DNA from 2 places in the Janibacter alkaliphilus genome. Region 1 is predicted to be linked to the other one. Evidence: riboswitches for the same ligand, from Rfam matches in the RefSeq annotation. Region 1 holds a riboswitch; the other holds the start of a gene.
The links. Region 1 has a riboswitch for FMN ahead of ribD (bifunctional diaminohydroxyphosphoribosylaminopyrimidine deaminase/5-amino-6-(5-phosphoribosylamino)uracil reductase RibD). Riboswitches for the same ligand answer to the same signal wherever they lie in the genome.

Region 1 (4,369 bases):
TCGTCGGGGCGCTGAAGACCCTCGGCGACGAGGCCACCAAGCCGCTGGTCGTCCGCCTGGACGGCAACAACGTCGAGGAGGGGCGCCGCATCCTCGCGGAGTTCGCGCACCCGCTCGTCAGCATCGAAGAGACCATGGACGGCGCGGCCAGCAAGGCCGCCGAGCTGGCCGCGAAGTAAGGGACGGGACAACCACAGCAATGGCTATCTTCCTCAACGACAGCAGCAAGGTCATCGTCCAGGGCATGACCGGCTCCGAGGGCATGAAGCACACCACGCGCATGCTCGCCTCCGGCACGAACATCGTCGGCGGGGTCAACCCGAAGAAGGCCGGCCAGACGGTCGACTTCGACGGCGGCCAGCAGGTCCCGGTCTTCGGCTCGGTGGCCGACGCCATGGCCGAGACCGGCGCCGACGTCTCGGTGCTCTTCGTCCCGCCCGCCTTCGCCAAGGCGGCGGTGATGGAGGCCGTGGACGCCGGCATCGGGCTGGCCGTGGTCATCACCGAGGGCATCGCGGTCAAGGACACCGCGGAGTTCTACAACTACAGCAAGGACAAGGCCACCCGGATCATCGGCCCGAACTGCCCGGGGATCATCACCCCCGGCCAGTCCAACGCCGGCATCATCCCGGCGAACATCGCCGGCGCCGGCCGGATCGGCCTGGTCAGCAAGTCCGGGACGCTGACCTACCAGATGATGTACGAGCTGCGGGAGTTCGGCTTCTCCACGGCGGTGGGCATCGGCGGCGACCCGATCATCGGGACCACGCACATCGACTGCCTGGAGGCCTTCGAGGCCGACCCGGAGACCGACGCGATCGTCATGATCGGCGAGATCGGCGGCGACGCCGAGGAGCGGGCCGCGGACTACATCAAGGCCAACGTCACCAAGCCGGTCGTCGGCTACGTCGCCGGCTTCACCGCGCCGGAGGGCAAGACCATGGGTCACGCCGGCGCCATCGTCTCCGGCAGCTCCGGCACCGCCGAGGCGAAGAAGGAGGCCCTCGAGGCCGCCGGCGTCAAGGTCGGCAAGACGCCGTCCGAGACGGCCGACCTGATGCGCGAGATCATGCAGGCGAAGCAGGGCTGAGCCGCCAGCACAACCCGACGGGGCCGGTCTGCGGACCGGCCCCGTCGTCATGCCGAAGGGGGTACGTGATCTGCACGATGCCCCGCCCGTCGGCGTGGCATCGAGGGCGTCGTGGCCGTACTGTGACCAGTGCAGCGCCGACCCGGTCGACATCCCCCTGCTCCCGGGTCGGCGCTGTCCCCACCTCCAGGCGGCTCCTCTGGGCGTCACCTTCTGGCGCCACTCGCGGTAGCACCTCGTGCTTCACCCGGCGGCCCCGCCCGCGCCTGGCGCCCGGGTACGCGCAGGTGGTCGGTCTCACAGGTCTCGACCGTCCGCGGCAGGGGTATCCTGACCTGGTACCAGCAGATGTACGCGTGCTCCGGGGTCGGTGAAATTCCGAGCCGGCGGTGACAGTCCGCGAACCTCATCCCGCACGACGGGGCGAGGCCGAACCGGTGGAAATCCGGTACCGACGGTGAGAGTCCGGATGGGAGGCAGCACGCGACGGGCGGGTGCGCCTCGCGTGCGCCCCTGCTCGTCGTCCGACGGCTCGCGCCGTCGTGCCTCCGTCGACCCCGCTGACCGCGGTGAGGACGGACGGAGGCTCCGCGTGGAGGGCACCTGGGACGAGGCCGTGCGCCGCGCCTGCCGGCTCGCCGAGCGCGGGCTGGGCACGACCAGCCCCAACCCGGTCGTCGGCGCGGTGCTGCTCGCCCCCGACGGTCAGGTCGTCGGCGAGGGCTGGCACGAGCAGCACGGCGGACCGCACGCCGAGGTGATGGCCCTGCGCGACGCCGGCGAGCGGGCCCGCGACGCCACGGCGGTGGTCACCCTCGAACCGTGCCGGCACACCGGTCGGACCGGCCCGTGCACCCAGGCGCTGATCGACGCGGGCGTGACCCGGGTCGTCGTCGGCGTCGCCGACCCCAACCCCACGGCCGGCGGCGGCGCGGCGGACCTGCGTGCGGCCGGGGTCGAGGTGATCACCGAGCCCGGTGCCGCCGCCACCGCGGCCGCCGAGCACGTCAACCGCGCCTGGCTCACCGCGGTGCGCACCGGGCGCCCGCACGTCACCCTCAAGACGGCCAGCACCCTCGACGGCCGGGTGGCCGCCGCCGACGGCAGCAGCCGCTGGATCACCGGCCCCGACGCCCGCGCCGACGTGCACGCCCTGCGCGCCCGCAGCGACGCCGTCCTCGTCGGCGGCGGGACGCTGCGCGCCGACGACCCGCACCTGGCCGCCCGCGGCCCGGCGGTCCGGCGGCAGCCGCTGCGGGTGGTGCTCGATACCGGCGGCCGGATCGCCCCGGACGCCCGGGTCCTCGACGACAGCGCGCCCACCCTGGTCGTCGTCGCCGACGACCTCGACGCCGCGGCGCGGGAGCGCGTCCGCTCCGCGGGCGCCGAGCTGCTGGCGCTCCCGCGCGACGGCTCCGGTCTGGACCTGGTGGGGCTGCTGCACGCGCTGCACGAGCGCGGCAGCCGCGCGGTGCTGGTCGAGGGCGGCCCGACCCTGGCCGGGGCGATGGTCGCCCGGGGCCTCGTCGACGAGGTCGTCACCTACCTCGCGTCGGCGCTGCTCGGCGCCGGGCCGTCGGCCCTGGGGCCGGCCGGCATCACCACGATCTCCGAGGCGCTGCGCCTCACCCCCTTCGACGTCACGACGCTCGGCGACGACGTGCGGATCAGCGCACGGGTGCGCCGGGAGAGGAGCTGAGAGATGTTCACCGGCATCATCGAGGAGCTCGGCGAGGTGGTCGCCGTGGAGACGGCGGCCGACTCCGCCCGGCTCAGCCTGCGCGGCCCGCTGGTCATGCAGGGCGTCGTGCACGGCGCCAGCATCGCGGTGGACGGGGTCTGCCTGACCGTCGCCGACGAGCAGCCGGACGGGCCGGTCTTCACTGCTGACGTCATGGCCGAGACCCTGACGCGCTCCACCCTCGGCGGGCTGCGCCCCGGCGACCGGGTCAACCTGGAGCGGGCCGCGCCGGTCGCCGGTCGGCTGGACGGTCATCTCGTCCAGGGGCACGTCGACGGGGTCGGACGGATCGTCGCCCGCGAGCCGGGGGAGCGGTGGGAGACCGTCCGGGTCGGGCTGCCGCCCGCGCTGGCCCGGTACGTCGTGGAGAAGGGGTCGGTCGCCGTCGACGGCACCAGCCTCACCGTGACCGGGGTGAGCCCGGTCGGCGACCCGGAGCCCACCTTCGCCGTCGGTCTCGTGCCGACCACGCTGGAGCTGACCACGCTGGGCCGCAAGCAGGTCGGCGACCGGGTCAACCTCGAGGTGGACGTGCTCGCCAAGTACGTCGAGCGGCTGCTCTCCGCGCGGGAGCTGACCGACCGGGAGGGGGCGGCATGAGCGCCCGGACGCCCGCCGAGCAGCCCGTCCCGCTGGACCGGGTGGAGGACGCGCTCGCCGCGATCGCCGCCGGACGACCGGTGCTCGTCGTCGACGACGCCGACCGGGAGAACGAGGGCGACATCATCTTCGCGGCCGACGCCGCCACCCCCGAGCTCATGGGGATCACCGTGCGGCTCGGCAGCGGCGTGGTCTGCGTGGCGATGACCGGGGCCGACCTGGACCGGCTCGACCTGCCGCCGATGACCGCGGTCAACGAGGATGCCAAGGGCACCGCCTACACCGTCTCGGTCGACGCCCGCCACGGCGTGAGCACCGGGATCTCCGCCGCGGACCGGTCCCGCACCGCCCGGCTGCTGGCCGACCCGGCCACCGGCGCGGGGGACCTCGCCCGCCCGGGGCACGTCTTCCCGCTGCGGGCGCGCGAGGGCGGGGTGCTGGTGCGGCGCGGGCACACCGAGGCCGCGGTCGACCTGGCCCGGCTGGCCGGTCGCGCCCCGTCCGGGGTGATCTGCGAGGTGGTCCGGGACGACGGCCAGATGGCCCGGCTGCCGGAGCTGCGCGAGCTCGCCGACGAGCGTGGCTGGCCGTTGGTCTCCATCGACGACCTGGCCCGCCACCGCCGCCGCACCGAGATCCTCGTGCAGCGGGTGGTGACCACCTCGCTGCCGACGGACGCGGGTCGCTTCACCGCGGTCGGGTACCGCAGCCAGATGCCGGGGGACGCCGAGCAGGTCGCCCTGGTCCACGGCGACCTCGCCGCCGCCGACGAGGTCCTGGTGCGGGTGCACAGCGAGTGCCTCACCGGGGACGTCTTCGGCTCCCGCCGGTGCGACTGCGGCCCCCAGCTGGAGGCCGCGATGGCCGCGGTGGTGCAGGCCGGTGCCGGGGTGGTCGTCTACGCCCGCGGGCACGAGGGGCGGGGGATCGGCCTGGTC
Region 2 (4,369 bases), 2.7 Mb from region 1:
CCCAGCTGGGCCCCCTGCAGCGCGAGCTGCTCGGCAGCGCCATCGACGCCACCCGGCCCGGCGGGGTCATCGGCTACGCGACCTGCTCGCCGCACCTGTCCGAGACCACCTTCGTCGTCGGTGACCTGGTGCGCCGCCGCGGCGACGTCGAGCAGGTCGACGCCCGTGAGGCGCTCGTCGGCGTGGCGCGGCCCGGCAGCCTCGCCGTCGACTCGCTCGGGCAGGGCCCGGCCGCCCAGCTGTGGCCGCACACCCACGGCACCGACGGGATGTATCTCGCCCTGCTGCGCAAGACGGAGCAGTCCTGATGCGGGTCATGGTCGCCGGCATCCACGTCACCGACCCGGCCGCCGCCTACAGCTTCTACACCGAGGTGCTCGGCTTCCGGGACGTGCTCGTCGTCCCCCAGCACGACCTCTACATCCTCGGCCCCGGGACCGGGTGGGAGCGTGGCTGCCAGATCAACCTTGAGCCGATCCGCGACGAGGCGGTGCGCCGCTACCAGGAGCACTGCCTGCGCGAGGGTCTGCCGGTGCTCATGCTCGCCGTCGCCGACGCCGAGCTGGAGTACTGGCGGCTCAAGCGGGCCGGGCTCACCTTCCGCGAGGAGCTGACCCGCTCCGAGATCGGCCTGCACTTCCAGGTCGAGGACGGGGTCGGCAACATCCTGTCCATCCACACCGACTGACCCCGCCGACCGACCCCGCCGAACCACCGACCGGACGATCCACCCGCCGACCCGACCCTGAACCGGAGCACCCGTGCAGATCTCCCCGAGCATCCTCTCCGCCGACTTCGCCAACCTGCAGACCGAGCTGGACACCATCGCCACCGCCGACTGGGCCCACGTCGACGTCATGGACGCCCACTTCGTGCCCAACCTCACCCTGGGCCTGCCCGTGGTCGAGTCGCTGCTGCGGGTCAGCCCGGTGCCGATCGACTGCCACCTGATGATCGAGGACCCGGACCGGTGGGCGCCGCCCTATGCCGAGGCCGGCGCGCAGAGCGTCACCTTCCACGTCGAGGCCGCGGCGGACCCGGCCCGTCTCGCCCGCGAGATCCGGGCCCAGGGGGCCCGAGCGAGCATGGCGCTCAAGCCGGGCACCCCCTTCGCCCCCTACGAGGAGCTGCTCCCCGAGCTGGACATGGTGCTGGTGATGACCGTCGAGCCGGGCTTCGGCGGACAGGCCTTCATGGCCGACCAGATGCCGAAGGTGGCCCAGGTCCGCGAGGCGGTCCGCCGGCACGGCGGCGAGGTGTGGATCCAGGTCGACGGCGGCGTCTCGGCCCGCACCATCGAGCAGTGCGCCGAGGCCGGCGCCGACGTCTTCGTCGCCGGCTCGGCGGTCTACGGGGCCGAGGACGCGGCGGCCGCGATCGGCGAGCTGCGCGAGCTGGCCGGGCGGCACGCTCACTGACTGGTCGCAGTGCACGGTCCGCGACCGTTCAGCGGAAGAACCCCTTGGGCAGGTCGAGGTCGACGGCGCGGATCTCCACGTCGAACCCGCTGTCCTCGGCGTCCAGGCTCCGGGTCGAGGGCAGCTGCGGGTGCACGGCCACGCAGATGCCGGTACCGACGTCGAGCGCGACCTCGAAGGACGCGGGATAGCTCACCCCAGGATCCAGCGGGGGACCGCCGTCCTCGGCCTCGATCCGGTCGGCCACCTCGCTGGGCAGCAGCGGACAGCAGCTGCACCGCGGCTGGTAGGCCGAGGTCGGGACAGCGCGGGCCCACCAGGTCCGCCGCCCGGCCCGCTCCGTCTCGCGAAGGTCGGACACCTCGACCCCGACGGGCGCCGCGTAGGACGGCCACCCGGCCCACGGGTAGGGATCGGGATCGAGCGGCGGCGGCTCGGCGCCGGCCGGCAGCGCGGGGTCCCGGTCAGGGTCGCCGTCGGCGAGCTCGGCCGGGTCGAGCATGGCGATCCAGGCGTAGGACTGCCACATCGGGTCGTCGAGATCGACGACGGTGTCCGGCGGGCGCACGGTGACCAGTCCGTCGGCGTCGACGGCCGGGATCACCGTCCCCGGACGGGCGAGCGTCCTGCGGCGTCCGCCCCTGCCCCACGTCCGGGTCGAGTACCGCGCCGCCGCTCGAGCCCGCTCCCGGAACACCTCGGTCCGGCCGTCGGCGACGACCCGCATGAGGCCGGGGCGCCGGATCCACGCCTCGACACGCGCCCCGATGACCGCCTCCTCGGGAGCGCCGCCGTGGGCGTGCCGGACGAGGTGCACGCTCTGCCAGCGCCACGGCGACGATCTCGCCAGGCCCCGGAAGGTGCGCTCGGTCAGCTCCATCGCCCCATCCTTGGCCAGCGGGCCACCGGCGCGCCACCGGTTTGCCGAGGGACGCGGCCGCCGGGGAGGATGGCCCGGCACGACCTCGTGACTCGGTGAGATTCCGAACCGGCGGTGATGAGCCCGCGACCCGGCTGCCCGACGCAGCCGGTGAACTCTGGTGCGACACCAGGGCCGACGGTGACAGTCCGGACGGGAGAGGGCGTGCGGACAAGGACCTGCCATGCCCTCGCTCGTGCTCGCGGCCGACCCCGAGCAGAACCTCTTCCAGCAGCTCATCGCCGCGCACGCCACGGTCGGCGGCTACGACGTCTCCTACCTGGAGACCCTCGGCATCCTCATCGGCATCGCCAGCGCCTACCTCGGGATGAAGCGGTGGGTGTGGGCCTGGCCGGTCGGGATCAGCGCCAACATCATCCTCTTCGCGGTCTACCTCGGGGCGCTCTTCGGCGCCGACGAGCGCATCCCGCTCTTCGGCCAGGCCGGGCGGCAGGTCTTCTTCATCATCACGAGCATCTACGGCTGGTGGCGCTGGACCCAGCACCGCCGGGCCCGCCAGCAGGCCGGCACCGGCGACGACGGCGCGGCGATCGTGCCCCGCTGGGCCCGCCCCGGCGAGCGGGTGGCGGTGATCGCCGTCTGGGCCGGGGGCACTGTGCTCGCCCACGAGGTCTTCGTCCGCCTCTGGGAGGCCTCGCCGAACCCGTACTGGCAGCCGGAGTGGTGGTACTTCTGGTGCGACGCCTGGATCTTCGTGGGCTCGATGCTGGCGACGTACATGATGGCCCGCGGGTGGAACGAGTTCTGGCTCGCCTGGATCGCCGTCGACCTCGTCGGGGTGCCGCTGGGCTTCGCCACCGGCTACGTGCCGACCGCGGTGATGTACATCTTCTACGGCGCCTTCGTCCTCTACGGCTTCACCCGCTGGGTGGCCGCCACCCGTGGCGCCGCCGAGCGCGGCGAGGACCCGGATGCGCCGGGATCCGGGGGAGGCGACCGGATGGCGAAGGCGTGAGCCGCGCCCCGTACCCTGGGGCCGTGAAGACCTTCGACGCCCTCTTCGAGGAGCTCCGGGAGAAGGCGGCGAGCCGCCCTGAGGGCTCCGGCACGGTCGCCGCGCTGGACGCCGGGACGCACGCCATCGGCAAGAAGGTGGTCGAGGAGGCCGCCGAGGTGTGGATGGCCGCGGAGTACCAGAGCCGGGAGGAGCTGGCCGAGGAGATCAGCCAGCTGCTCTACCACCTGCAGGTGCTCATGCTCGACGCCGACCTGAGCCTCGACGACGTCTACGCCCACCTCTGAGGTCGACCATGCGCATCGCCGTCCCCAACAAGGGGTCCCTGTCCGAGCCCACCGTGGAGATGCTCCGCGAGTCGGGCTACCGCGTGCGCCGCGACAGCAAGGAGCTGGTCGTGGCCGACCCCGACAACGGGGTCGAGTTCTTCTACCTGCGCCCCCGCGACGTGGCGCTCTACGTCGGCCGCGGTCAGGTCGACGCCGGGGTCACCGGCCGTGACCTGCTGCTGGACTCCGGCTCGACCGCCGGCGAGGTGATGGGGCTGGGCTTCGGCGGCTCCACCTTCCGCTTCGCGGCCCGCGCCGGCGAGGTCTCGCAGGTCGGCGACCTGCAGGGCCGCCGGGTGGCCACCTCCTACGCGACGCTGGTCGCCGACCACCTGAGGGGTGCCGGGGTCGACGCCGAGGTGGTCCGGCTCGACGGGGCCGTCGAGACCGCGATCATGCTCGGAGTCGCCGACGCCATCGCCGACGTCGTCGAGACCGGCACGACGCTGCGCAACCAGGGGCTGACCGTCTTCGGCGACCCGATCCTGCGCAGCGAGGCGGTGCTCATCAGCGCCCCGGACGCCGATGCCCGGGGACTGGACGTGCTGCACCGCCGGCTGACCGGGGTGGTGCGCGCCCGCGAGTACGTCATGCTCGACTACGACTGCCCGGTCACGCTGGTGGACCAGGCGGTCGAGCTCACCCCCGGCCTGGAGTCGCCGACCGTGGCCGCGCTGCACGACACCGAGTGGACCGCGGTGCGGGCGATGGTGCCGCGCGGGCGGAC

Region 2: another riboswitch for FMN. It lies ahead of BJY28_RS13700 (nicotinamide mononucleotide transporter family protein); the one in region 1 lies ahead of ribD (bifunctional diaminohydroxyphosphoribosylaminopyrimidine deaminase/5-amino-6-(5-phosphoribosylamino)uracil reductase RibD).

Annotation. Positions count from the first base shown of each region.
Region 1 covers NZ_JACBZX010000001.1:213,644-218,012, reverse strand. The annotation lists gene sucC (ADP-forming succinate--CoA ligase subunit beta) at 1-179, shown strand, start outside; gene sucD (succinate--CoA ligase subunit alpha) at 200-1,090, shown strand; FMN riboswitch at 1,443-1,577, shown strand; gene ribD (bifunctional diaminohydroxyphosphoribosylaminopyrimidine deaminase/5-amino-6-(5-phosphoribosylamino)uracil reductase RibD) at 1,683-2,789, shown strand; gene BJY28_RS00980 (riboflavin synthase) at 2,793-3,431, shown strand; gene BJY28_RS00975 (bifunctional 3,4-dihydroxy-2-butanone-4-phosphate synthase/GTP cyclohydrolase II) at 3,428-4,369, shown strand, end outside.
Region 2 covers NZ_JACBZX010000001.1:2,880,971-2,885,339, reverse strand. The annotation lists gene BJY28_RS13720 (RsmB/NOP family class I SAM-dependent RNA methyltransferase) at 1-308, shown strand, start outside; gene BJY28_RS13715 (VOC family protein) at 308-688, shown strand; gene rpe (ribulose-phosphate 3-epimerase) at 762-1,418, shown strand; gene BJY28_RS13705 (hypothetical protein) at 1,447-2,298, opposite strand; FMN riboswitch at 2,376-2,506, shown strand; gene BJY28_RS13700 (nicotinamide mononucleotide transporter family protein) at 2,522-3,313, shown strand; gene BJY28_RS13695 (phosphoribosyl-ATP diphosphatase) at 3,337-3,600, shown strand; gene hisG (ATP phosphoribosyltransferase) at 3,609-4,369, shown strand, end outside.